2 regions of the Bradyrhizobium sp. i1.15.2 genome follow, and region 1 is predicted to be linked to the other one. Evidence: predicted binding sites of a transcription regulator. Region 1 holds the regulator's gene; the other holds the start of a gene.
The links. The regulator HrcA, encoded in region 1, represses chaperone genes, less so after heat shock. The targets are predictions, from matches to a motif close to GTTAGCACTCNCNNNNNGNGAGTGCTAAC.

Region 1 (11,940 bases):
ACGACGAGCGTCTTCGGATGGATGCGTTCGAGAAGGTGCGTCGAGGTGATATAGGCGAGGTCGAACGGCGGATCCTGGCGGAGCAGCACCACGTCGAAGCCGTTGAGCGCCTCGCGCCTGGGTTCGCCCAGGGTGAAATGATTGCCGGGCTCGTCGCGCACGGTGAGGAGCTGAACCGGAGCGACGATCTCCTCGCCGACCATCGAGAGCTTGTCGGGCGTGTAATAGGACAGGCCGTGGCCGCGCTTCTGCGCCTCCAGGAGCAGCGCAAAGGTGGAATCGCCCTTGATGTTGATGCGGGCGATGGGGTCCATCTGGACGGCGACGTTCAGTTTCATGGTCTGCCTTTCAGGTCGAGGCGTCGAATGCCGCCAACACATGGCGTGGAAGTGACCGCGGCGCAATCAGCATGGCATCGAATCGCATTTCAAATTCCGCATGCTCGGGATGCGCGACGAGCCAGCCTTGCGCGGCATCGATGATGCGCTGCTGCTGGCGCGGCGTCACCGCGAAGGCGGCGTCGTCCAGCGTCGCGCGCGCCTTGACCTCGACGAAGGCGATCAAATTGCGGCGGCGCGCCACGATGTCGATCTCGCCATGCGGCGTGCGGTAGCGTTTGGCGAGGATGCGATAGCCCTTGGCCATGAGATAGGCCGCGGCGCGGCTTTCCGCGGAGATGCCGGTGCGAAACGCGGCGACGCGCTCGGGCGAGGCGATTTTCGGTTCCGTCGGGACCTCAGCCTTCGCCATCGCCGCCCCGCAACTCCTTGGCAAGCTCGAGCGCGCGGGCATAGACATCGCGGCGCGGCCGGCCCGAGAGCGCGACCGCATGCGCCACCGCATCCTTGACGCTGTTCGCGGCGAGCTGCTCGCGCAGGACACCGTCGAGCGCATCCGATGTCAGCATCTCGGCATCCGCCGCAGGCGGAGCGATCACCAGCACGAATTCTCCGCGCGTCTCCAGCGTGTCGGCGCCGCGCGCGAGCTCACGCAACGTGGCGCGCGAAATCTGCTCGTGCAGTTTCGTCAGCTCGCGGCAGATCGCGGCTTCGCGGCTCCCCATGATCTCGGCAAGCTCGGCGAGCGTGTCCTGCACGCGGTTGCCGGAATCGAACATCACCAGCGTCGCATCGATGCGCGCAAGCTCAGTCAGGCGAGATCGTCGCGCCGCCGATTTGGCCGGCAAAAACCCTTCGAAAAAGAAGCGGTCGGTCGGCAGCGCGGCGACCGACAGCGCCGCCAGCACCGAGGACGGACCGGGGAGCGCGTAGACCGCGTGGCCGGCCGCGCAGACCTCGCGCACCAGCTTGTAGCCGGGGTCCGAGATCAGCGGCGTGCCGGCATCCGACACCAGCGCGATCGAGCCGCCCTGCGACAGCCGTTCCAGGATCTTCGGACGGGCCGCTTCCGCATTGTGCTCGTGATATTGCTTGAGCTGCGCGGAGATGTCGTAGCGCTCGGTCAGACGCCGCGTGATGCGGGTGTCCTCGCAGGCGATGACATCGACCCCGGCGAGGGTCTGCAGCGCCCGCAGCGTGATGTCGCCGAGATTGCCGATGGGGGTCGCGACCAGGTGCAGGCCCGACGCGGCCTTCGGCGCGACAAGCCGATGGGCGTCGATGGAGAAACCGCGCGAGGCGGGCTCCGTGATCTCGGGTGTATTTATCGGGGACGGCTTTGCGCGCATAATCAAACGAACTTAGGCATGATCCCCGGAGCTGGGAACCGGTCCCCGAAAAAAGATCGTGCCTGGGCAAGGGGCGACAAGGGGCGAGGAAGGACTGGAATGTGATCCATTCGGCATCACATACAGCAGGGAATGAAGCGTCAGCGCCATATTCGTGGCGGAAACGCCGCCTTGATGCTGGGTGACGGACGGCGGACAGCTAGCCAGAACTTGAGAGGAAGCCGCGTTAAGCGGGCATTATCCTTTTGTTTGAGTTAACTATTTGCCGACAATATGCCTGAATCCATGGCCGGTGTCGTGGAAAGAATGTCGTGACCGGCTGGCGACGGTCGGTCGGAAGAGAAACTGTCATGACGGGCCCACGTGATCCCAGATCCTCCTTTTCGGAGGAGTCTCCCGTTCAGGGGCCCCTGATGTCAGGGGCGACCCGGCGAAGCGCGCTCGGTCTGTTGCTCGGCGCGCCGCTGCTGTCGGCCTGCGCCGGCGTGCAGCAGAGCCTGAGCCAGTTCTCCAATCCGTTCAGCAGCTCCTCCCCGCCTCCGGCCCAGCCGGCCGGCCCGCCGCAACAGGCGACGACCGCCGGCACCGGCGGGGTGAAGGTTGCCGTGATCCTGCCGCTCTCGGCATCCGGCAATGCCGGCCTCGCCGCGCAGTCGATGCGCAACGCCGCCGAGATGGCGCTGGCCGAGTTCCAGAATCCCAACATCCAGCTCCTGATCAAGGACGACAATGGCAGCCCGCAGGGCGCGCAGGCCAGTGCGCAGCAGGCGGTGGACGAGGGCGCCGAGATCATCCTGGGGCCGCTGTTCGCGCAATCGGTGCCTGCGGTGGCGCAGATCGCGCGCACGCGCGGGATCCCGGTGATGGCGTTCTCGACCGATTCCAGCATTGCCGGCCGCGGTGTCTATCTGCTGAGCTTCCTGCCAGAGTCCGACGTCAACCGCATCGTCGAATATTCCGCCAGCATCGGAAAGCGCTCCGTCGCTGTGCTCGTGCCCGACAATGCTTATGGCAACGTGGTCGAGGCCGCGGTGAAGGCGGCGGTGCCGCGCCGCGGCGGGCGCATCGTCGCGTTCGAGAAATACGGCGCCGATCGCGCCACGCCGGCCCGGACCGTGGCGCAGCAGCTCGGCAGCGCCGATGCGCTGTTCATCGCCGATGATGGCGATGCCGTCGTCGCGGTCGCCGATGCGATGAGCGCGGCGGGGGCGAATCTGCGCAATATCCAGCTGCTCGGTACCGGCCTGTGGGACAGCCCGCGCGTCTATGCCAGCTCCAGCTTGCAAGGCGGCCTCTACGCCGCGCCGGACCCGGCCGGCTTCCGCGCCTTCTCCGGCCGCTATCGCACCAAATATGGCGCGGAGCCCGTGCGCACCGCGACGCTCGCCTATGACGCCGTCGCCCTGGTCGCCGCGCTGGCGCGCACGCAAGGCACGACGCGCTTCTCATCCGACGTGCTCACCAATCCGTCCGGCTTTGCCGGCATTGACGGCCTGTTCCGCTTCCGCGCCGACGGCACCAACGAGCGCGGCCTCGCGGTGATGAAGGTCACGACGGGCGGCGGCGTGGCCGTGGCGGGCTCGCCGAAGAGTTTTGGGGCGTAGTTCAAGATGACGGTGCCGTAGGGTGGGCAAAGGCGCGCTTTGCGCGCCGTGCCCACCATCTTTCTGCACATGTGGTAAAAATGGTGGGCACGCTTCGCTTTGCCCACCCTACGACAGCTCGCTACGCCGCCAGATCCGCGACCACCGCGTCCAGCACCGGAAAACCGCTGCTGGTCACGCGCAGCCGTCCCGTTGCATCCACCGTGATCGCGCCTTCTTCGCGCAGCAGCGTGATGCGCTTGGGATCGAGCGAGCGGCCTGACAGCGCGCGGTAGCGCTCGGGGTCGATGCCCTCGACGAGGCGCAACCCCATCAGCAAAAATTCGTCGGCGCGCTCTTCGCTGTTGAGGAGATCGTCGGTGACGACGCCGTGCCCGTTGGTCTCGACCCGCATCACCCAGGCTTCGGGACGCTTCTCGGTAGCGGTCGCGTGCCTGATGCCGTCGATGTCGAGCCGGCCATGGGCACCGGGGCCGATGCCGGCATATTCCTCGCCGCGCCAGTAGACCAGATTGTGCCGGCACTCGGCGCCCCGCCGCGCGTGATTTGAAATCTCGTAGGCGGGCAGGCCGAGCTTGTCGCAGGTCTCCTGCGTGACGTCGTAGAGCGCGCGTGCGACCGCTTCATCCGGCGTCTTCAGCTTGCCGGCTTGATGCAAGCCGAAGAACGGCGTGCCTTCTTCGATCGTCAATTGATAGAGCGACAGATGCTCGGCCGCCTCGTCGATCGCGAGACGCAATTCATCGGCCCACATCGCCGGCGTCTGGTCGGGACGGGCGTAGATCAGGTCGAACGAATAACGATCGAACGAGCGGCGCGCGATGGCGACGGCATCGAGGGCCTCGCGCGCGCTGTGCATGCGGCCGAGCGCTTTCAGCGAGGCATCGTCGAGCGCCTGCACGCCGAGCGAGACGCGATTGACGCCGGCGGCGCGATAACCGGCGAAGCGCGTGGCCTCGACGCTGGTCGGGTTTGCCTCCAGCGTGACTTCAACGTCTTTCGCCACGGTCCAGTGCTTGCCGATGGCGTCGAGCACAGCGCCCACGGTTGCAGGCTGCATGAGCGAGGGCGTGCCGCCGCCGAGAAAGATCGAGGTGACTTCGCGGCCGGGCGCGCGCTCGGCGGTCGTCGCGATCTCACGCGCGAATGCTGACGCAAAACGCGCTTCGTCGATCGCGGCGTGACGGACATGGCTGTTGAAGTCGCAATAGGGGCACTTCGACAGGCAGAACGGCCAGTGCACGTAGACGCCGAAGGCTTCCTTAGCGCGGCTCAAGGCAGATCTCCGCCAGTTTCACGAAGGCGCGGGCACGGTGCGACAGGCCGAGACCGAGCGGCGGCAGGCCGTGCTTTTCGATGCTTTCCATTTCGCCGAAGGTGCGGCTGTGGCCGTCGGGCAAAAATATCGGGTCGTAGCCAAAGCCGGCGGTGCCGCGCGGCGGCCACACCAGCGTGCCGTCGACGCGCGCCTCGACCTGTTCGAGATGATCGTCGGGCCATGCAACGCACAGCGCGGAAACGAAATGGGCCTTGCGCTTGGCGGGCGTGGTCGCGCCGCGCTCCTGCAACAGCCGTTCGATCTGCGCCATCGCCGCGGCAAAATCCTTGTTCGGCCCGGCCCAGCGCGCCGAGTAGATGCCGGGCGCGCCGTCGAGCGCGTCGACCACGATGCCGGAATCATCGGCGAAAGACGGCAGCTTGGTCGCCTGCGCTGCCGCGATCGCCTTGATCGCGGCGTTGCTGCGGAAATCGTTTCCGGTCTCTTCCGGCTCCGGAAGATCTAATTCGCCGGCCGACACCGCCTCGATGCCGTAAGGCGCAAGCAGCTCCTTCATCTCGGCGAGCTTGCCGGGATTATGGGTCGCGATGACCAGCTTTCCGGTGATTCGGCGATGCATCGGCCTATTGACTACGCTACCGCCAGTTTCTGCAAGTCCACGAGACGCGCGACGCCCTTGCGCGCAAGCGCCATCAACGCCAGGAACTCGGCTTCCGTGAACGGCTCGCGTTCCGCGGTGCCCTGGACTTCGATGATGCGGCCATCGCCCGTCATGACGAAATTGGCGTCGGTATCGGCTTCGGAGTCCTCGGCATAGTCGAGGTCGAGCACGGGCGTGCCCTTGTAGATGCCGCAGGAGATCGCGGCGACGTTGTCGCGCAACACATTGGCCTTGACCATGTTGCGCGCCTTCATCCAGCTGACGCAATCGGCGAGCGCGACCCAGGCACCGGTGATCGAGGCCGTGCGGGTGCCGCCGTCGGCCTGGAGGACGTCGCAATCGACCGTGATCTGGCGCTCACCGAGTGCTTCGAGATTGATGATGGTGCGAAGCGAGCGGCCGATCAGGCGCTGAATTTCGACGGTGCGGCCGCTCTGCTTTCCAGCGGAGGCCTCGCGGCGGGTGCGTTCCGAGGTCGCGCGCGGCAGCATGCCGTATTCGGCGGTGACCCAGCCGCGGCCCTGGCCCTTGAGCCATGGCGGCAGGCGGTCTTCCAGCGTGGCGGTGACCAGCACATGGGTGTCGCCGAATTTCACCAGGCACGAGCCTTCCGCATATTTGACCACGCCGCGCTCCAGCGTCACGGGGCGCAATTCGTCGGGCGCACGGCGGCTTGGCCGCATGGGAAATCCTCCAAAACTCTCGGAAAAGGGCTGTTGGCGGTGCTTGTAGGTTGGGTGAGGGTGGGCGGCAAGGGGGAAGATCGAGGCCTTATTCACCCCCGATTTTCAATCCGCGAACGCCACGCTTGTCAGACGCGCCCGGGATAGACAAATTACCTGTATCTTAGAGGAGTTACGGTCTGTGGCCCATCACGATCCGATCCATCTGATCGCGCCGCGCGCGGGCCTCGCCCAGCTCAACGAGCGTTCCCGCGACATCTTTCGTCAAATCGTCGAAAGCTACCTCGCGACCGGCGAGCCGGTGGGCTCACGCAATATTTCGCGCCTGATCGCCATGCCGCTGTCGCCCGCGTCGGTCCGCAACGTCATGGCCGACCTGGAACAGCTCGGCTTGATCTACGCCCCGCACACCTCCGCCGGCCGGTTGCCGACGGAACTCGGCCTGCGGTTCTTCGTCGATGCCCTGATGCAGGTCGGCGATCTCAATGACAGCGAACGGCAGGCGATTCAGAGCCAGTTGACCTCCGTCGGCCACGCGCAATCGGTGGAGGCTGCGCTCGAAGAGGCATTGACGCGGCTCTCCGGCCTGACCCGCGCAGCCGCCGTCGTGCTGACGCCGAAATCCAATGCGCGGCTGAAACATATCGAATTCGTCCGCTTGGAACCGGAAAAGGCATTGGTGATCCTGGTCGGCGAGGACGGGCAGGTCGAAAACCGCGTGTTGACGCTGCCACCGGGGGTTCCATCCTCGGCGTTGACCGAAGCCGGGAACTTCCTCAATGCCCGTATCCGGGGCCGGACCCTGGCCGAGGCCCGGCTGGAGCTCGAAACCGCGCTCGGAGAGGCGCGCACCGAGCTCGATCAGCTGACGCACAAGGTGATCTCGGCCGGCATCGCCAGCTGGTCCGGCGGCGAGAACGAGGACCGCCAGCTCATCGTCCGCGGCCACGCCAATCTGCTCGAGGATTTGCATGCGCTGGAGGATCTCGAGCGCGTTCGCCTGCTGTTCGACGATCTCGAGACCAAGCGCGGCGTGATCGACCTGCTCGGCCGGGCCGAGACTGCGGAAGGCGTGCGGATCTTCATCGGCAGTGAGAACAAGCTGTTCTCGCTGTCGGGCTCGTCCACCATCATCTCGCCCTATCGGGACGCTGCCGGCCATATCGTCGGCGTTTTGGGCGTAATCGGGCCGACGCGGCTGAATTATGCCCGTGTGATCCCGACCGTGGACTATGCTGCCCGCATCGTCAGCCGGCTCCTGGGGGGCTGACCGGCGTCTCTCCCGATCACGGGCGCTTGATTTTCGGCGCCCGAAGCACGATATGCGGGCCAGAAACCCCCTGAGACGAATGCGAAAAGAGAGCCGATGACCGATCGAGACCGGCAACCCGAAGACACGAGTGCTGCGGCCGGCGAGCCCGTGGTGTCAAAACCCTACATCATGCCCGACGATCCCGAGCCCGGCTCGGTCGAGCTCCTGCAGAAGGAAGTCGCCGAGGCGCGCGACCGCATGCTGCGGACGCTGGCCGAGATGGAGAATCTGCGCAAGCGCACCGCCAAGGAGGTCGCTGACTCCAAGCTCTACGGCGTCACGGGCTTTGCCCGCGACGTGCTCGACATCGCCGACAACCTCCAGCGCGCGCTCGATGCCGTTCCGGCCGAAGCCCGTGCGGCGGCCGATGCAGGCCTCGCCTCGCTGATCGAGGGCGTCGAACTGACCGAGCGCTCGCTACTGAGCGCGCTGGAAAAACACGGCGTGAAGAAGTTCGATCCCTTGGGCCAGAAGTTCGACCCGAACTTCCAGCAGGCGATGTTCGAGGTGCCCGATGCGTCGGTACCCGCGGGCACCGTCGTGCAGGTCATGCAGGCCGGCTACACCATCGGCGAGCGCGTGCTGCGTCCCGCCTTGGTCGGTGTCGCCAAGGGCGGCGCCAAGGCCGCGCCCGCCAACAGCAACGAGCCGAACGGCGCTGCGAACTGATCGATCCTCATGGTGAGGAGGCGCGTCAGCGCCGTCTCGAACCATGCAGGCCGAGCTGCTGCAGCGGGGGCCTTCATCCTTCGAGACGCGCGCCAAGAAGCGCGCTCCTCAGGATGAGGGTCTGGCAGTTCGGTTGCGTCTCTTACGCGCTCGCGGCGATATCTGCGGACTGAATCCGCTTCACGCCGGCCTTGGCCATGTCGGCCCAGGCTTTTGCGAGCGAACCCTGATTGTCGATGCCGCGGCAGGCGTCTTCCACCACATAGACCTCGAAGCCCGCCTTGCGCGCGTCGAGCGCGGTCCAGGCCACGCAGAAATCCGTCGCCAGCCCCACGACGAAGACGCGCTTGATCTTTCGCGCCTTCAGATAACCGGCGAGACCCGTCGAGGTTTTGCCGTCGGCTTCGAGGAAGGCCGAATAGCTGTCGACGTCCTTGTGAAAACCCTTGCGGATGATGAGCTCGGCGTGCGGGATCGCAAGGTCTTTCGACAGCGCGGCGCCGTCGGTGCCCTGCACGCAATGGTCGGGCCACAGCACCTGCTTGCCGTAGGGAAGATCGACGGTCTCGAACGGCTTCTTGCCGGCGTGGACTGACGCAAAGGAAACATGGCCTTGCGTGTGCCAGTCCTGCGTCATCACCACGTTCGAAAACGCTTTCGAGATCTTGTTGATGACGGGCACCACCTGCTCGCCTTCCTTCACGGCAAGGCTGCCGCCGGGAAGGAAGCAATTCTGCACGTCGATCACGAGCAGCGCGGATGCATCGTCCGGCTTGATCGATGCCGCTGCCAGAATCGCGGTTGGCGCGAGCGCCACGAGCGCGCTCGTCCCGAGCGCCGCCAAGACTTGTCGCCGATCCAGCATCATTCGCCTCCCTCCAGGATGAACTCAACGGAAGGGGAGCCTAGTTCCGTTCGTATACGAACAGAAGCCCGAAAATGCAGCCGGCTTTGGTGAGTCGTTGGGCTTGAGCCGCGGGTTCGGTGCACCTCGCCCGCTTGCGGGGAGGTCGCTGCGCTCGGAGAGCGCGGCGGGTGAGGGTTCTATCCTCTGGGGGAGTGTCCCTGTGCGGCGACACCCTCTCCCCAGCCCTCCCCCGCAAGCGGGGGAGGAGCGCATCTCATGCGCAGATGCTGCTAGCCCTTTGGCTGGATGCCGTCGCGGACCGCGCGGAAGCGGGTGAAGGCAGTCGGCCATTGCTCGCGCGGGGCGCTGGCGATGATGCGCAGCGAGGCGCCGCCGCTGCTGAAGCGGATCCACTGCACCACGGTCACCGGCGTCTTGTCCTTGCCGCTGACGCCGTCGATCCGGGTCTCGAACCCCTGCTGGCCGCTGATGCGGATCGGCTCGGACATGGTGACGCGCGATTCGCGCACGCCGGGAATCTGGAGCGCCGCCTCCTGGGCAAAGCGGGCACGGTCGTCGGCGGCTTGCGGGGTGGCGCCAATCACGCCGAGGATGATGAACGGCTTCGATTCATAGCCGGAGCTCTCGTCGCCGTCGGCCAGGATGATGCTCGAGCCCGGCGCCAGCATGCGGACGTCCTTGAAGTCGGCGAGATCGGTGATCTTGAACGGCATCAGCGCGATCTGCTCGTCGGCCGAGACCTGCTTGCGGGTGACGACGCTCGCAAACATCTGCCGCACCGCCTCGTCGGTGTAGATCTTGACCGCATTCTCGGGAATCTGCACCGCGACATAGCCGGAGAAGCCGGCGCCCGGCACGATCATCGAATAGCGCCGCACCGGGGTCTCGCCGGCCTTGCCGCTCTCGGTGGTGAAATAGGCAAGTCCCGCGGGCGTCTCGATCTTGTCCTGCTTGACGCCGTTGGCTCCGGCCGGATTGGAGTTGAAGGCGCTCACGACCTCGCCATAGGCCGCCGGCGGCAGCTCTGTGATCAGCACCTTGACGCTGCCGTCCTCGCTCTCGAAGCCGGGAAAAGTCTTGGCCGTGTTAAGGCCGACCAATGGCACCATGCCGAGGCGCAAGCCAGGTGGGAAAACGGCGTCGGCAGCCAGAGCCGGAAGCGCAGAGGCGACGAGGAGGACGAGCGCGGCGAGGGGGCGGATCAGCTTCATGGGCACTCTGATTGGTTCACATTGAGGCCGTTCGATGGTGGCCAGCCGGCCGTTTTGTCGCGCGAGGCGGCCTGATGACGAGCCCGGCCGGCTGCCCGCCTTTTAGCGGTTTTGGTCTGGCCGCAACAGGGCGGGGCGGGATGCTGTGACGGATGCGGGCCGATCGCGGGACCTGTTAATATTTCCTCACCCGCAAGGGCGGTGCAGCCCGGATATGTTCTTCCAAAACCCAATGTTTTCACGGCCGAAACTTGCGTTCGGTCCTTGCAGGCACCTCCCCCCCTCCTATATGACCCCCAACCATCGCAATATCGCGAATGTTTGATCTTAGGGGGTTTCGGTTCGGGTGCCTTCTGGGCCCAGCCAGCCTGCCGCAAAAACAAGGATATAGGACCATGGGAAAGGTCATCGGGATCGACCTCGGTACCACGAATTCGTGCGTCGCCGTAATGGATGGCAAGAACGCCAAAGTCATCGAGAATTCCGAAGGCATGCGCACGACGCCTTCGATCGTCGCCGTGACGGACGACGGTGAGCGCCTCGTCGGCCAGCCGGCCAAGCGCCAGGCGGTCACCAATCCCGAGCGCACGTTCTTCGCAGTGAAGCGCCTGATCGGCCGCCGCTACGACGACCCGATGGTCGAGAAGGACAAGAAGCTCGTTCCGTACAAGATCGTGAAGGCTTCCAACGGCGACGCCTGGGTCGAGGCCGACGGTCAGACCTACTCGCCCTCGCAGGTCTCGGCGTTCATCTTGCAGAAGATGAAGGAGACCGCGGAAGCCCATCTGGGCCAGAAGGTCGACCAGGCCGTCATCACCGTGCCCGCCTACTTCAACGACGCCCAGCGCCAGGCGACCAAGGACGCCGGCAAGATCGCGGGCCTTGAAGTGCTGCGCATCATCAACGAGCCGACCGCGGCCGCGCTCGCCTACGGCCTCGACAAGACCAAGGCCGGCACGATCGCCGTGTACGATCTCGGCGGCGGCACGTTCGATATCTCGATTCTCGAAATCGGCGACGGCGTGTTCGAGGTGAAGTCGACCAACGGCGACACCTTCCTCGGCGGCGAAGACTTCGACATGCGCCTCGTCGGCTATCTCGCCGACGAATTCCAGAAGGAGCAGGGCATCAACCTGCGCAACGACAAGCTCGCGTTGCAGCGCCTGAAGGAAGCCGCTGAAAAGGCCAAGATCGAGCTGTCGTCGACGACGCAGACCGAGATCAACCTGCCCTTCATCACCGCGGACCAGACCGGCCCGAAGCATCTGACGATGAAGCTCACCCGCGCCAAGTTCGAGGCGCTGGTCGATGACCTCGTCCAGAAGACCGTCGAGCCCTGCCGCAAGGCGTTGAAGGATGCCGGCCTCACCGCCGCCGAGATCGGCGAAGTGGTGCTGGTCGGCGGCATGTCCCGCATGCCGAAGGTCCAGGAAGTCGTGAAGCAACTGTTCGGCAAGGAGCCGCACAAGGGCGTCAACCCGGACGAAGTCGTGGCGATCGGCGCCGCGATCCAGGCCGGCGTGCTTCAGGGCGACGTCAAGGACGTGCTGCTGCTCGACGTGACCCCGCTGTCGCTGGGCATCGAGACGCTGGGCGGCGTGTTCACCCGCATCATCGACCGCAACACCACGATCCCGACCAAGAAGAGCCAGGTGTTCTCGACCGCCGAGGACAGCCAGAACGCGGTCACCATCCGCGTCTTCCAGGGCGAGCGTGAAATGGCGGCCGACAACAAGATGCTCGGCCAGTTCGACCTGATGGGCATTCCGCCGGCCCCGCGCGGCATGCCGCAGATCGAGGTGACCTTCGACATCGACGCCAACGGCATCGTCAACGTCTCGGCCAAGGACAAGGCCACGTCCAAGGAGCAGCAGATCCGCATCCAGGCCTCTGGCGGTCTGTCGGAAGCCGACATCGAGAAGATGGTCAAGGACGCCGAGGCCAATGCTGAGGCGGACAAGAAGCG
Region 2 (11,940 bases), on a different contig from region 1:
CGTCGGTCTGTGCCCTGGTCGCGGCGGGCCTCGGCATCAGCATTATCAACCCGATTGCCGCGCATGACGAAAGCTCTGGCGCGGCTCTGGTCACGCGCCCCTTCAACCCGGCTGTCCCCGTTACGATCGCATTGCTCTATCCGCCTTATGCCGCGCGCGCCCGGTTGATCGATGCCTTCAGCGAATACGCTCGCAAGGTCATGAGCGCGGAATTGGGCTATCTCGGGCGGTAGTGGGTCGATCCGGCGTGAAGCTTGTGTGAGGCTGGTGCCGTCGCAGCTCCGATAGAGCGCAGCGCAATCCGGACAATCCTTCCATGTTAATCTCTTCAGGAGATTCGGGTGGAATTGATTCATGAGCAACAGCGCAGGCCAGCGGGCATTTCAAAATGCCCGGCTTCAGAAACGGCAAAAAGCCGAGGTGACGCCGTTGCTCGCGCGCGCCCTCCAGCTGCACAAAGCGGGACTTCTCCGCGAGGCCAAGGCGGCCTATCGCGAACTCCTGGAGCTCGCGCCCAACCAATTCATCGCGCTCCATTTGCTGGGCGTCTTGGAGTCTGAAGCCAAAAACTATCAGCAAGCGCAAGTTCTGCTGAGCCGAGCGGTTGCCGTGGATCCCCGATCTGCCGAAGCTCATATGAGCCTGGGCGTCGCGCTCAACGGGCTCAAACGTCACAATGAGGCCCGCGAGAGCTATCGAAAGGCCCTCGCCTTCCGACCCAACTACGCCTTAGCCCTGTCCAATCTCGGGAACGCGAGCGCGGCCCTTGAACTTTACCAGGAAGCGCTCGATAGCTACGACGAGGCGCTCGCAATCGACGGAAAACTTTCCGAAGCCCATAACGGCCGGGGTTGGGCGCTCTGCCGTCTGCGCGCCTATGACGAGGCTATCTCAAGCTTGAACCGCGCGCTATCGATCAAGCCAGACTATGCCTCGGCGCTGTCGACCCGCGCCGTTGCTTTGCGGGAACTTCAGCGATTTGACGAAGCCATGGCGGATTGCAATCGAGCCATCGCCCTGGCACCCGACGATGCGAATGGGTGGCTCCGGCGGGCCAGTATCTTGCTCCTGACCCGGCAAGTTGCCGAAGCGTTGTCCGATTGCGAGAAGGCTCTCGCGACCGATCCCGGCTTCTCTCAGGCCCACAGCCTGCTCGGCCAATGTCTCGCGGCACTTGGCCGGGTCGACGAAGCCCTCGCCAGTTTCGACAGAGCTCTCGACATCGAGCCTGATCAGAGCACGATCTCCAGCAAGATATTCACCCTCGATTTTGTGGCCGACGCCAGCGTTGCGCAGCATCAGCAAGCGCGACATGTATGGTGGGAGCAGATCGGTGCGAAGATCGCCTCAGCAGCGGCGGGACCGCATGATAACAGCCGCGATCCGGATCGCCGTCTGGTGCTGGGTTATGTCTCGTCGGATTTTCACGCACATTCGGCGGCGTTCGTTTTCAAGCCGGTCTTGCAGCACCATGATCGGGCACAGTTCGAGATCGTGTGCTACGCGTGTTCAGCGAAAGCGGATGCGACGACCCGCGAATTTCAGGGGATCGCCGATCGCTGGCGCGACGCCTCGCAATGGTCCGACGATCGTCTCGCCGCTCAGATCCGCGCCGATGGCGTCGATATCCTGATCGATCTGTCCGGCCATACCAGCGGAAACCGCCTCGGTGTGTTTGCGCGCAAGCCCGCACCTGTTCAGGCGCATGGCTGGGGCCACGGTACCGGCACCGGGCTGCCGACGATCGATTATCTATTCTCAGACCCGGTCGCGATTCCTGTCGCGGTTCGGCATCTGTTTGCGGAGACCATCGTTGACCTGCCGTGCTTTGTGACGCTGGCGCCGCTGCCGGCGGGGATTGCGCGGGCGCCGACGCCGGCGATTGCGAACGGCTTCGTCACGTTCGGTGTCTTCAACCGCATCAGCAAGATTTCGAACGAGGCAGTGGAAGTCTGGTCCAGGATTCTCGAGCGGGTGCCGGGTTCGCGACTGCTGATCAAGGATACCGCGCTGGACGCTCAGCTGGTCCGCGACAACCTGCTGGCGCGGTTTGCCGCTTGCCGATTGCCGGCCGAACGCGTCGATCTGCTCGGAGCCACGTCGCGCGACGAACATCTGGCAACGTTCAATCGGGTCGATATTGGTCTCGACCCATTCCCGCAGAATGGCGGCGTCAGCACTTGGGAAGCCTTGCAGATGGGCGTGCCGGTGGTGGCGAAGCTCGGTCATAGCCTGCCGAGCCGTGCTGCCGCCTCCATCCTTGCCGCGCTGGGCCTGCCGGACTGGGTCGCGGATAGCGATGAGGCGTATGTCGAAATCGCAGCGAGCCGTGGGTCGCAGATCGGCGAGCTCGATAAGTTGCGCGGCGAACTGCCCGGACAAATCAAGGCTGCCGCCGCCGGCAACCCCGTCTCATACGCGCAAGCGGTGGACGATGCCTATCGCGCGATGTGGAAACGCTATTGCAACGACGGCGGCTGATCTGCGCGTCGCCTACGCCTTCAACTCCACCGTCCTGAACTCCGCCGGCAGGATCACCTCCAGCAGTTCGACGTCGTCCGAATAGTCGAGGATCATGTGCTTGATCTTCGGCGGCTGGGTCCAGGCGCTGCCTTCTTTCATCAGCGTCTCGCCCTCTCCGTCCATATAGGTCTTCACCCAGCCCTTGAGCACGTAGACCATCTGGAATTCGACGTCGTGGAAGTGCAGCTTCGACACCTCGTCCGGATTGCAGGGGCCTTGCAGCCGGATCACGTGCGCTTGCGCGAGGCCGTGGCTCGCGGCGGCGATGCCGAGATCGCGATACTTCGCGTAGGTGCGCAGGCCGTCGGCCTTGAAATCTTCCTCGCGGTGATGGCTGATCGCGATGCGCTGCTTGGGCCGCGCGGTTTTCTTGACGGATGACTTGGCCGTTGTCGTGGGGGCTTTTGCCTTCACCGCCTTGCGCGCCGTGGATCGTGCTGCGGGTTTGGCCCCGCTTTGCTTCTTCACCGCCGCCTGCGATGCGCTACGCGATTTTGCTTTCTTGGCCATGAGCGGCCTCCCCTGTTGTTATGGGGAGAGGCTAGCACAGAAGCGAAATCGTGGGGTGGGTCAGCGCGAACGTAACCCACCTCTTCTTTCCGCAACCGTTGAAGCATGGTGGGTTACGCTGACGCTAACCCACCCCACAGCTCCGCCTTCAATGCAGCCGGAACACGCCGTCCACCGCGCGCAGCTCGGCCGGCTTGATCAGCTTGGAATGCGCGACGGTGACCGAGAATAGCGGCCCGTCGAGCTTCTTCTGCCAGAACGCCAGGAAATCCGTCAGCGCGGGAAATTTCGGAAACATGTCGTAGTTCTGCCAGACATAGGTCTGGAGCAGCGAGCGATGATCCGGCATCCGGTAGAGAATTTCGGCCGTCGTCAGCCCGTAACCCAGCACCTGTTTCCGGAAGTCGTCGGAAACAACCCCAACTCGCGAGACCATGCCAACCTCCTTTGCAGGAGCGCATATTCAAGGGATGGCTTTCCGGTACGCGCCCTACGAGCCACCCGGCGGAGATGCGCTCACATGAGTGAAATGTGACGCAAACTGACAATCCATCTCAAGCCCAAAAGTTTAACAAGCTGTTGAAATTCAATGCGTTAGCAGCAGATGCGGCTCCGTGCTAATACGGGCGCCGGCGCGATTAACGATGGGAAGAGATTTTGGCAGGCGGCGCTTCCGAGTGCTATTTTTCTGCTACAAGCCCTTGCTCCCGCCAAAATCCTGCCTTATCTCAGCTGTGCCTGTGCTAGCACTCGCGGGCGCAGACTGCTAACAACCCCAAATTCCCAACTCGTGCAAAAGCTTAGGAGAACTGCATGAAATTCCGTCCGCTTCACGACCGCGTCGTGGTCAAGCGCATCGACGCAGAAGAGAAGACCGCTGGCGGCATCATCATTCCCGACACGGCCAAGGAAAAGCCCTCGCAGGGCGAGATCGTCGCCGTGGGCCCGGGTGGCCGCGACGAAGCAGGCAAGCTGATCCCGATCGACCTGAAGGTCGGCGACCGCGTGCTGTTCGGCAAGTGGTCCGGCACTGAGGTCAAGATCGACAACATCGATCTGCTGATCATGAAGGAAAGCGACATCATGGGCGTCCTCGACGTCCCCGCTTCCAAGAAGAAGGCGGCCTAAGAGCCCCTCTCTTATCCAGCTAAACACCTAAGGAAAAAATCCAGATGGCAGCAAAAGAAGTTAAATTCTCCGTTGATGCGCGCGACAAGATGCTCCGCGGCGTCGACATTCTCGCCAATGCGGTGAAGGTCACGCTCGGTCCGAAGGGCCGCAACGTCGTGCTCGACAAGTCGTTCGGCGCTCCCCGCATCACCAAGGACGGCGTCACCGTCGCCAAGGAGATCGAGCTCGAGGACAAGTTCGAGAACATGGGCGCGCAGATGGTGCGCGAAGTCGCTTCGAAGTCCGCTGACGCGGCCGGCGACGGCACCACCACCGCCACTGTGCTGGCCCAGGCGATCGTGCGCGAAGGCGCCAAGTCGGTTGCCGCCGGCATGAACCCGATGGACCTGAAGCGCGGTATCGACCTCGCGGTCGAAGCCGTCGTTGCGGACCTCGTCAAGAACTCCAAGAAGGTTACCTCGAACGACGAGATCGCCCAGGTCGGCACCATCTCGGCCAACGGTGACGCGGAGATCGGCAAGTTCCTCGCCGACGCCATGAAGAAGGTCGGCAACGAGGGTGTCATCACCGTCGAGGAAGCCAAGTCGCTCGAGACCGAGCTCGACGTCGTCGAGGGCATGCAGTTCGACCGCGGCTACATCTCGCCCTACTTCGTCACCAACGCCGACAAGATGCGCGTTGAGATGGACGACGCCTACATCCTCATCAACGAGAAGAAGCTCTCCTCGCTGAACGAGCTGCTGCCGCTGCTCGAGGCCGTGGTGCAGACCGGTAAGCCGCTGGTCATCGTCGCCGAGGACGTCGAAGGCGAAGCGCTTGCGACCCTGGTCGTGAACCGTCTCCGTGGCGGCCTCAAGGTTGCGGCCGTCAAGGCTCCGGGCTTCGGCGATCGCCGCAAGGCCATGCTGCAGGACATCGCGATCCTGACCGGCGGCCAGGCGATCTCGGAAGATCTCGGCATCAAGCTCGAGAACGTCACGCTCAACATGCTCGGTCGCGCCAAGAAGGTGATGATCGACAAGGAGAACACCACGATCGTCAACGGCGCCGGCAAGAAGGCCGACATCGAAGCGCGCGTGGCTCAGATCAAGGCGCAGATCGAGGAAACCACCTCGGACTACGACCGTGAGAAGCTCCAGGAGCGTCTTGCCAAGCTCGCTGGCGGCGTCGCAGTGATCCGCGTCGGCGGCGCGACCGAGGTCGAGGTGAAGGAGCGCAAGGATCGCGTTGATGACGCGATGCATGCGACCCGCGCCGCGGTCGAGGAAGGCATCGTCCCGGGCGGCGGCGTCGCCCTGCTCCGTGCCTCCGAGCAGCTCAAGGGCCTGCGCACCAAGAACGACGACCAGAAGACCGGCGTCGAGATCGTGCGCAAGGCGCTCTCCGCGCCCGCTCGCCAGATCGCGATCAATGCCGGTGAAGACGGCTCCGTGATCGTCGGCAAGGTCCTCGAGAACAAGTCGTACGCCTACGGCTTCGACTCCCAGACCGGCGAATATGTCGACCTCGTCAAGAAGGGCATCATCGACCCGACCAAGGTGGTCCGTACCGCGATCCAGAACGCAGCCTCGGTTGCGGCTCTCTTGATCACCACGGAAGCCATGGTCGCCGAGCTGCCCAAGAAGGGCGGCGCCGGTCCGGCGATGCCCCCGGGCGGCGGCATGGGCGGCATGGATTTCTGATCCAGCCATTCCGGCAAACGACAAAATGCGAAACCCCGGCAGCGATGCCGGGGTTTTGTTTTTGGAGGATCGCTTCACGCGCCCCGCGATCATAGTCCGTAGCCTGGAAGGAGCGGAGCGCAATCCGGGGCACCGTATCCGGCGCGAGCAGTCTCCTGGATTACGCTGCGCTCCATCCAGGCTACGAACTCAATTCATGCAGGCGCCGCGCACTGCCCCGGGAATGGCGGAGCGGCCTCACCACACCTTCCCCAGTCGCTCCATGTGCGGCTCGCCCTCTTGGTCGAGCGACCAGAATATCCGCGTCACCTTGCCGACCAGATTGTCCATCGGCACGAATCCGATCGACGACATCACGCGGCTGTCGCTCGAGTTGTCGCGATTGTCGCCGAGCACGAAAAAATGGCCTGGCGGCACGGTGTAGACGTCGGTGTTGTCGTAGTAGCCGTTGTCGACGCAGTCCTGCGTGACGTAGGAGGCGCCGTTCGGCAGCGTCTCGCGCCAGCGCTTGGCCTTCGCAGCGGCGTCCACGCCGCAGCTGGAGCCGGCGAATACCTGCTTCAGAGCGACGCGCGTCACCGGGCGGTCGTTGAGGACGAGCTGGCCCTGCCGCATCTGGATGCGATCACCGGGCAGCCCGACCACGCGCTTGACATAGTCGACCGAGGTGTCCTTCGGCGTCCGGAACACGACGACGTCGCCATACTCGGGCTCAGCGGCCCGGAAACGCCCGGAGATCCATGACGGCGCGAAGGGAAACGAATAGCGGCCATAGCCATAGGCATATTTTGCGGCAAAGACGTAATCGCCGACCACCAGCGTCGGCGTCATCGAGCCGGACGGGATGTTGAACGGCTGAAACAGGAAGATGCGAAACAGGAACGGCGGCGACCACAGCACCGGAGTCAGGAGGATCAGGACGACGATCGCCTTCCATTCCCGCACTTTGGCCTGCGGGTGGATGGTTTCCTGAAGAGTGCTCATGCGCCTGCCCCGATCAAGCCCGTGCTCGTTGCGAGATTACGCAACCTTTGCGCGCGCGCAATCCCATAACTTGGTCGCGCCGCGCACGGATCGCGTTCACGCCGCAATCAGCCGCGCGCGAGATCGCTGAAGCAACGGCGGATCCATTCGATGGTGAGCCGCGTCGCCGGATCCCGCTTGAGGTGGTTCTGCACCAGCAGCCAGACGTCGCGGCGGCCAGGCAGCAGCGTGGCGCGCAGGCGGCGATCGCCGAGCAAGTCCGCGCAGACGTGCTCCGGTAACACGCCCGCGGCCTGATGCGCGCGGATCAGGTTACGGATGACCCGAACATTGTCGGTGACGCAGCGCGCGCGGGCTTTCTTCGCGCGCAGGAATTGCATCTCGGGAATGGCACCGAGCTCGTCGGGATAGGCGCACAGCATCGGCTCGCCCTCCGTCGTAACAGGCTCGAAATAATAGAGCTTGACGTCACCGAGCCTGGAGATCGCGAAGTCGCCCTTGTCGGGCTTGCGCAGCCGGATGGCGAGATCGGCTTCCCAGCGCGAGAACTTGACGTTCTCGCTCGAGGTGAGGAATTGCAATGTCAGGCCGGGATTGGTGCGCAGGAAGTCGCTCGCCCGCGGCGACAGAACCTCCTCGGCGACCGTGTTGGTGGAAGCGATACGCAGGCGTCCCACCGGACCTGCCAGACTCTCGCCGACGCGACCGATCTCGGCGGCATGTGCGGCCATCGCCTCGACATGCGCCAGCACCGCCTCGCAACTCCGCGTCGGCCGGCGCTGACCGTCCACCGCATCGAACAGCGGCACCCCGAGATCGCGCTGGATGCGTGCGAGTCTGCGTCCGACAGTGGTCTCGTCGATGCGCAGCCGCGCGCTGGCGCCGGCATAGGTGCCTTCGTCCCTCACCGCGGCGATGATGCGCAGATCGTCCCAGTTCATGGCGATGAACCTAGCAGGCACGACCGAATCCTGCAAATTTGCAGCCACATGCTGCAATAGTCCTGCACATTAGCAGGCCGCCACCGCGCTACTGTCGCGCCATCCGATATTCCCCAGGAAGGCCCGACCCGCATGACCGCCCCTAAAACCCTGCTTGAATTGTCCGGCGCCGATCTCACTCCGCCCGGGCTCGGCGATTCCTGCCTCGTGCTGATCGACATCCAGAACGAATATTGCGCCGGCCCGCTCGCCTTGCCGGATGCGGAGCCCGCGATCGCCGCCGCCGCGCGCCTGCTCGCCCGCGCGAGGGCGAGCGGCGCTGCGATCTTCCATATCGCGCACAAGGGACGTGCCGGCAGCCTGTTCGACCGCGAGGCCGCGCGCGGCGCGATCGTCAAGAACGTGGCGCCGCTCGCCAGCGAAGCCGTGATCGAAAAGGCGCTGCCGAACGCTTTTGCCGGCACCGACCTGCAGGTCCGGCTGGCCGCAACCGGACGCACGAACATCGTGCTGGCCGGTTTCATGACCCATATGTGCGTCAGCTCGACGGCCCGCGCCGCGCTCGACCTCGGCCTGCGCACGACGATCGCAGCCGATGCCTGTGCGACACGCGATCTTCCCGATGGCCGCGGCGGAGCGCTCTCCGCGAAGACCATTCACGAGGTCGCCCTGGCCGAATTGTCGGACCGGTTTGCGATCATCGCGCAAACCGAGGCGCTGACCTGAAGGAGCGTGGGCGATGCTGCAACTCTATTTCTCCCCGATGGCCTGCTCGCTTGCGAGCCGCATCGCGCTGATGGAAGCGAGCCTCGATGCCCGCTATCATCCGGTCCATCTCCAGACCAAGCAGGTCGTGGACGACGGCAGCGACTTCCTCGGCGTTTCCCCAAAGGGCGCGGTGCCGGTCCTGGTGCTGGAGAATGGCGAGCGGCTGACCGAATGCGCCGCGGTGCTGCAATACATCGCCGATCTGAAGCCGCAGGCGGGGCTTGCACCCGCGTTCGGAGATCCCGATCGCTATCGGCTCCAGGAATGGCTCAGCTTCGTGGCGGCCGAGATCCACAAGGCGTTCCTGTTTCCGACCTTCTGGTACAAGGACGACGCCTCGCTTGCCAAGCCGCGTACAAGGATAGCGCAGAGCTTATCGATCCCTGCCACGCATCTGGCGGACCGCGAATTCCTCGTCGGCAACAGCTTCACCGTGGCAGATGCCCACCTCACCTGGGCTTTGCTGCTGCTCCGCCCCGCGGGCGTCGATATCGCGCAATGGCCATCGTTGTCGGCCTATCTCGCGCGCATGCAGGCCCGGCCCACCGTGCGGGATGCGATTGCGACCGAAATGGCGGTGCGCAAGACGATGGCGGCGAGCCCGGCGTGACAGGATGTCACGGCCGCGAAACCTGAGCGTTGTCTCCGGCAGGGCATTGATGTCGGCGCGGCATGCGCTAATCTGGAGGGATATTTTTCGACATTTCCTTGGAAGGCATTCATGCGTGCTCTTTCCAGTTTTTGCCTCGCCAAACTTTGCGTCGCCCTCTTCGCGTGGTGGCTATGCCCCGAGCCTGCATCGGCGGAAACGCGGGTCGCGCTGGTGATCGGCAACGGCGCCTATGCCAGTACGGCGAAGCTTCTCAATCCGTCGCACGATGCCGAAGACGTCGCCGCCTCGCTCAAGCGCAGCGGCTTCGAGGTGCTCCAGGGCATCGACCTGCGCCAGGCCGACATGCAGGACCTCACCATCCGCTTCGCGCGCGCCGCGAGCAAAGCCGACGTCGCCATGTTCTACTACAGCGGCCATGCGATGCAGTACAACGGCGTGAACTATCTGATGCCTGTCGACGCCGTGCTGAGCGACGAAGCCGACCTGAAGCGCTTCGTGCGGGTCGACGACATCGTGAACGATCTGCAGCAGGCCAAGAACCTGCGCATCCTCATCCTCGATTCCTGTCGCGACAATCCGCTGGCCGAATCCTTGAAACGCTCCGCCGGCATGACGCGCGGCGCCTCGATCGGTCGAGGCCTATCGAAAGTCGAAGCACCGCGCGGCACGATCGTGTCGTTCTCAACCCAGTCCGGGCAGACCGCGGCCGATGGCAGCGGCCGCAACAGCCCCTACACGACGGCGTTCCTGAAGCACATCGAGGAGCCGCAGGAGATCGGCGAAGTCTTTCGCGACATCAGCAGCGACGTCTACGATTCCAGTGGCAGGACCCAGCTCCCGGAGCTGTCGCTGTCGATCATCGGCAAGTTCTATCTGAACGGGCCGGTGTCGGTCACGGTGGCCCCGGCCGCGCCGCAAGCCGCACCTCGGCCTGATCCTTGCGCCGCCGCAGAAGCGCACTGGAAGGCCGCGGACGGCATCGGCACGCTCGGTGCTTTCGAGGATCACCTCGCGAGATTTCCGAATTGCATCTTCGCCACGCTCGCCAAAGCTCGGATCGAGGGCCTGAAGCAGAAGGTGGCGCTCGCGCCGGCAACCGGCAACGCCCGTACCGCGAAGGACTTCGACGGCAATTGGGACGTGACGTTGAACTGCCCGCCTACCGGCAAGGCGCAGGGCTTCACCCGGGCTCTGTCTGCCACGGTTGCGAACGGCGTGTTTCACGCTGACGCTCAGAGCCAGGGCGCCGTCAATCGCCTGGAGATCGATGGCCAGATCCCCGCGGACGGCAAGACCACTTTGAGCGCGCGCGGAACGACGGGGGCGAGCACCTATACCCTCAACAATCTCGCGCCCGGCTCGCCCTACGCCTTTACGGTCGATGCGCAGTTCGATCGCACCCGAGGCACCGGCAAGCGCAACGAGGCGCGCGCCTGCGGCCTGGTCTTCGTCAAGCGCTGATCGTGCAAAAAGCGGTGAGGCGCATTGCGCCTCACTCCACCCGCGCCAGCACCGCGAGTTTGCGGATGCCCTTGTTGCGGTAGGCGTCGAGGAACGCGTAATAATCCTTGAAGGACACGCAGCCGTTGGAATCGCCATTGGGCCCGAGCATGAAGGTGTGCGCGAGCAGGCCGTCGCGGCCGTAGATCGCGCTCTCACCGCCAATCGGGGTCAGGCGCAGCGCCGGAACGCCGTGGAACAGCGCTTCGCGCGGCTTCAGGTCGTAGATGTGCGGCGGCGTCACGCCACGCATGCGGATGCGCGAGGAACGGGGATCGTCGAGATTGGAGCCGAGGCCGGAATGTGCCTCGAGCTTGGTGCCGTCAGGCAGATACACCGTCTTCGCGCTGATGTCGTAAACCGCGGTGGAGCGGTCGTAGGGCGCCGAACCGCCGAGCATGGGATTCTGCTCCTTCGGCGCGATGGAAGCGGTCACGCTGGCGTCGGCCGAGGCATAGGCGAGCAGTCCGCCGGAGGGCTCGCGCTTGCCCCAGAGCTTTTCCACCATCGACTGACGCGGCCCGGTGATCGACATCACTGCAGCCTTGGCGCGATCGGCGATCGATTTTGGCTTCGCCTCAGGCGCCGGCACGATCTCGGCCGGATCTGCCGAGGCAAGCTGCACCGGCGCGTCGGCGCCGCGCTTGGACTTCGCAGCGTCAGCGATCTTGGCGGGACTTGGCTTCAGGACCTCCGCGACCCTCGCGATCACGCTCGGCTTCGGCGCGTCCTTGGCTTCCGCGATCTTGGCTGCGGGCGCGGCGCTCGCCGCATTCGATGTCACGCCTTGGGTCGCAGCCGCGGCAAAGCGATCGTTGAACATCTCGCGTGAGATCGGCGCTGCCACCTGCAACCGGTCGGGCAAGAGCGCAAAGGCTTCCTTGACGGCCTCACCGGCCTCGCGCAGCGCGACCCTGGGCGCGCGCTTGATCACGGGCTCGTCGTAGCCGCTGCTGCCGACCGTCGGATAGACGCTGGCGGCAAAGATGTTGCTGTAGATGGTCCAGCCGGCGCCAAGCACGACGCAGCCGATCGCGGCGGCGCCAAGCACGTTTTGCGTGGTCATTTTCCGGGAAGGCTTCCGATAAGAAGTGCTCGAGAATCCTTTGGACTTTCGTGCCGCGATGCCTTGCGCAGCGATACTCGTACTCATTCGCCTTGCGTCCAGAACGGTGTCACTCAGTCCCCCTTCGAAGCGCCGCTGGTCACGATCCGGGAACAGCATCTCGCAGAGGGTCGGAGCGTCATTAAGGCCACTTTTAGTTAAATGCGGATTAAGTTCGGGCGG

Region 2: a site for HrcA is predicted at 3,776-3,804, ahead of ABIB80_RS18025 (co-chaperone GroES). Genes of this name have one in related genera too.

What each region holds. Positions count from the first base shown of each region.
Region 1 is NZ_JBEPRQ010000001.1:881,346-893,285, forward strand. Features, by position in the region: gene gshB (glutathione synthase) at 1-338, opposite strand, end outside; gene ABIB80_RS04115 (YraN family protein) at 349-750, opposite strand; gene rsmI (16S rRNA (cytidine(1402)-2'-O)-methyltransferase) at 737-1,687, opposite strand; gene ABIB80_RS04125 (penicillin-binding protein activator) at 2,038-3,291, shown strand; gene hemW (radical SAM family heme chaperone HemW) at 3,413-4,567, opposite strand; gene rdgB (RdgB/HAM1 family non-canonical purine NTP pyrophosphatase) at 4,554-5,189, opposite strand; gene rph (ribonuclease PH) at 5,201-5,914, opposite strand; gene hrcA (heat-inducible transcriptional repressor HrcA) at 6,096-7,184, shown strand; gene grpE (nucleotide exchange factor GrpE) at 7,281-7,895, shown strand; gene pncA (bifunctional nicotinamidase/pyrazinamidase) at 8,038-8,760, opposite strand; gene ABIB80_RS04160 (hypothetical protein) at 9,033-9,974, opposite strand; gene dnaK (molecular chaperone DnaK) at 10,370-11,940, shown strand, end outside.
Region 2 is NZ_JBEPRQ010000008.1:290,314-302,253, reverse strand. Features, by position in the region: gene ABIB80_RS18045 (LysR substrate-binding domain-containing protein) at 1-233, shown strand, start outside; gene ABIB80_RS18040 (O-linked N-acetylglucosamine transferase, SPINDLY family protein) at 355-2,481, shown strand; gene ABIB80_RS18035 (cupin domain-containing protein) at 2,494-3,033, opposite strand; gene ABIB80_RS18030 (usg protein) at 3,182-3,469, opposite strand; gene ABIB80_RS18025 (co-chaperone GroES) at 3,847-4,161, shown strand; gene groL (chaperonin GroEL) at 4,206-5,846, shown strand; gene lepB (signal peptidase I) at 6,084-6,830, opposite strand; gene ABIB80_RS18010 (LysR family transcriptional regulator) at 6,938-7,771, opposite strand; gene ABIB80_RS18005 (cysteine hydrolase family protein) at 7,904-8,497, shown strand; gene ABIB80_RS18000 (glutathione binding-like protein) at 8,511-9,149, shown strand; gene ABIB80_RS17995 (caspase family protein) at 9,261-10,613, shown strand; gene ABIB80_RS17990 (DUF2778 domain-containing protein) at 10,645-11,718, opposite strand.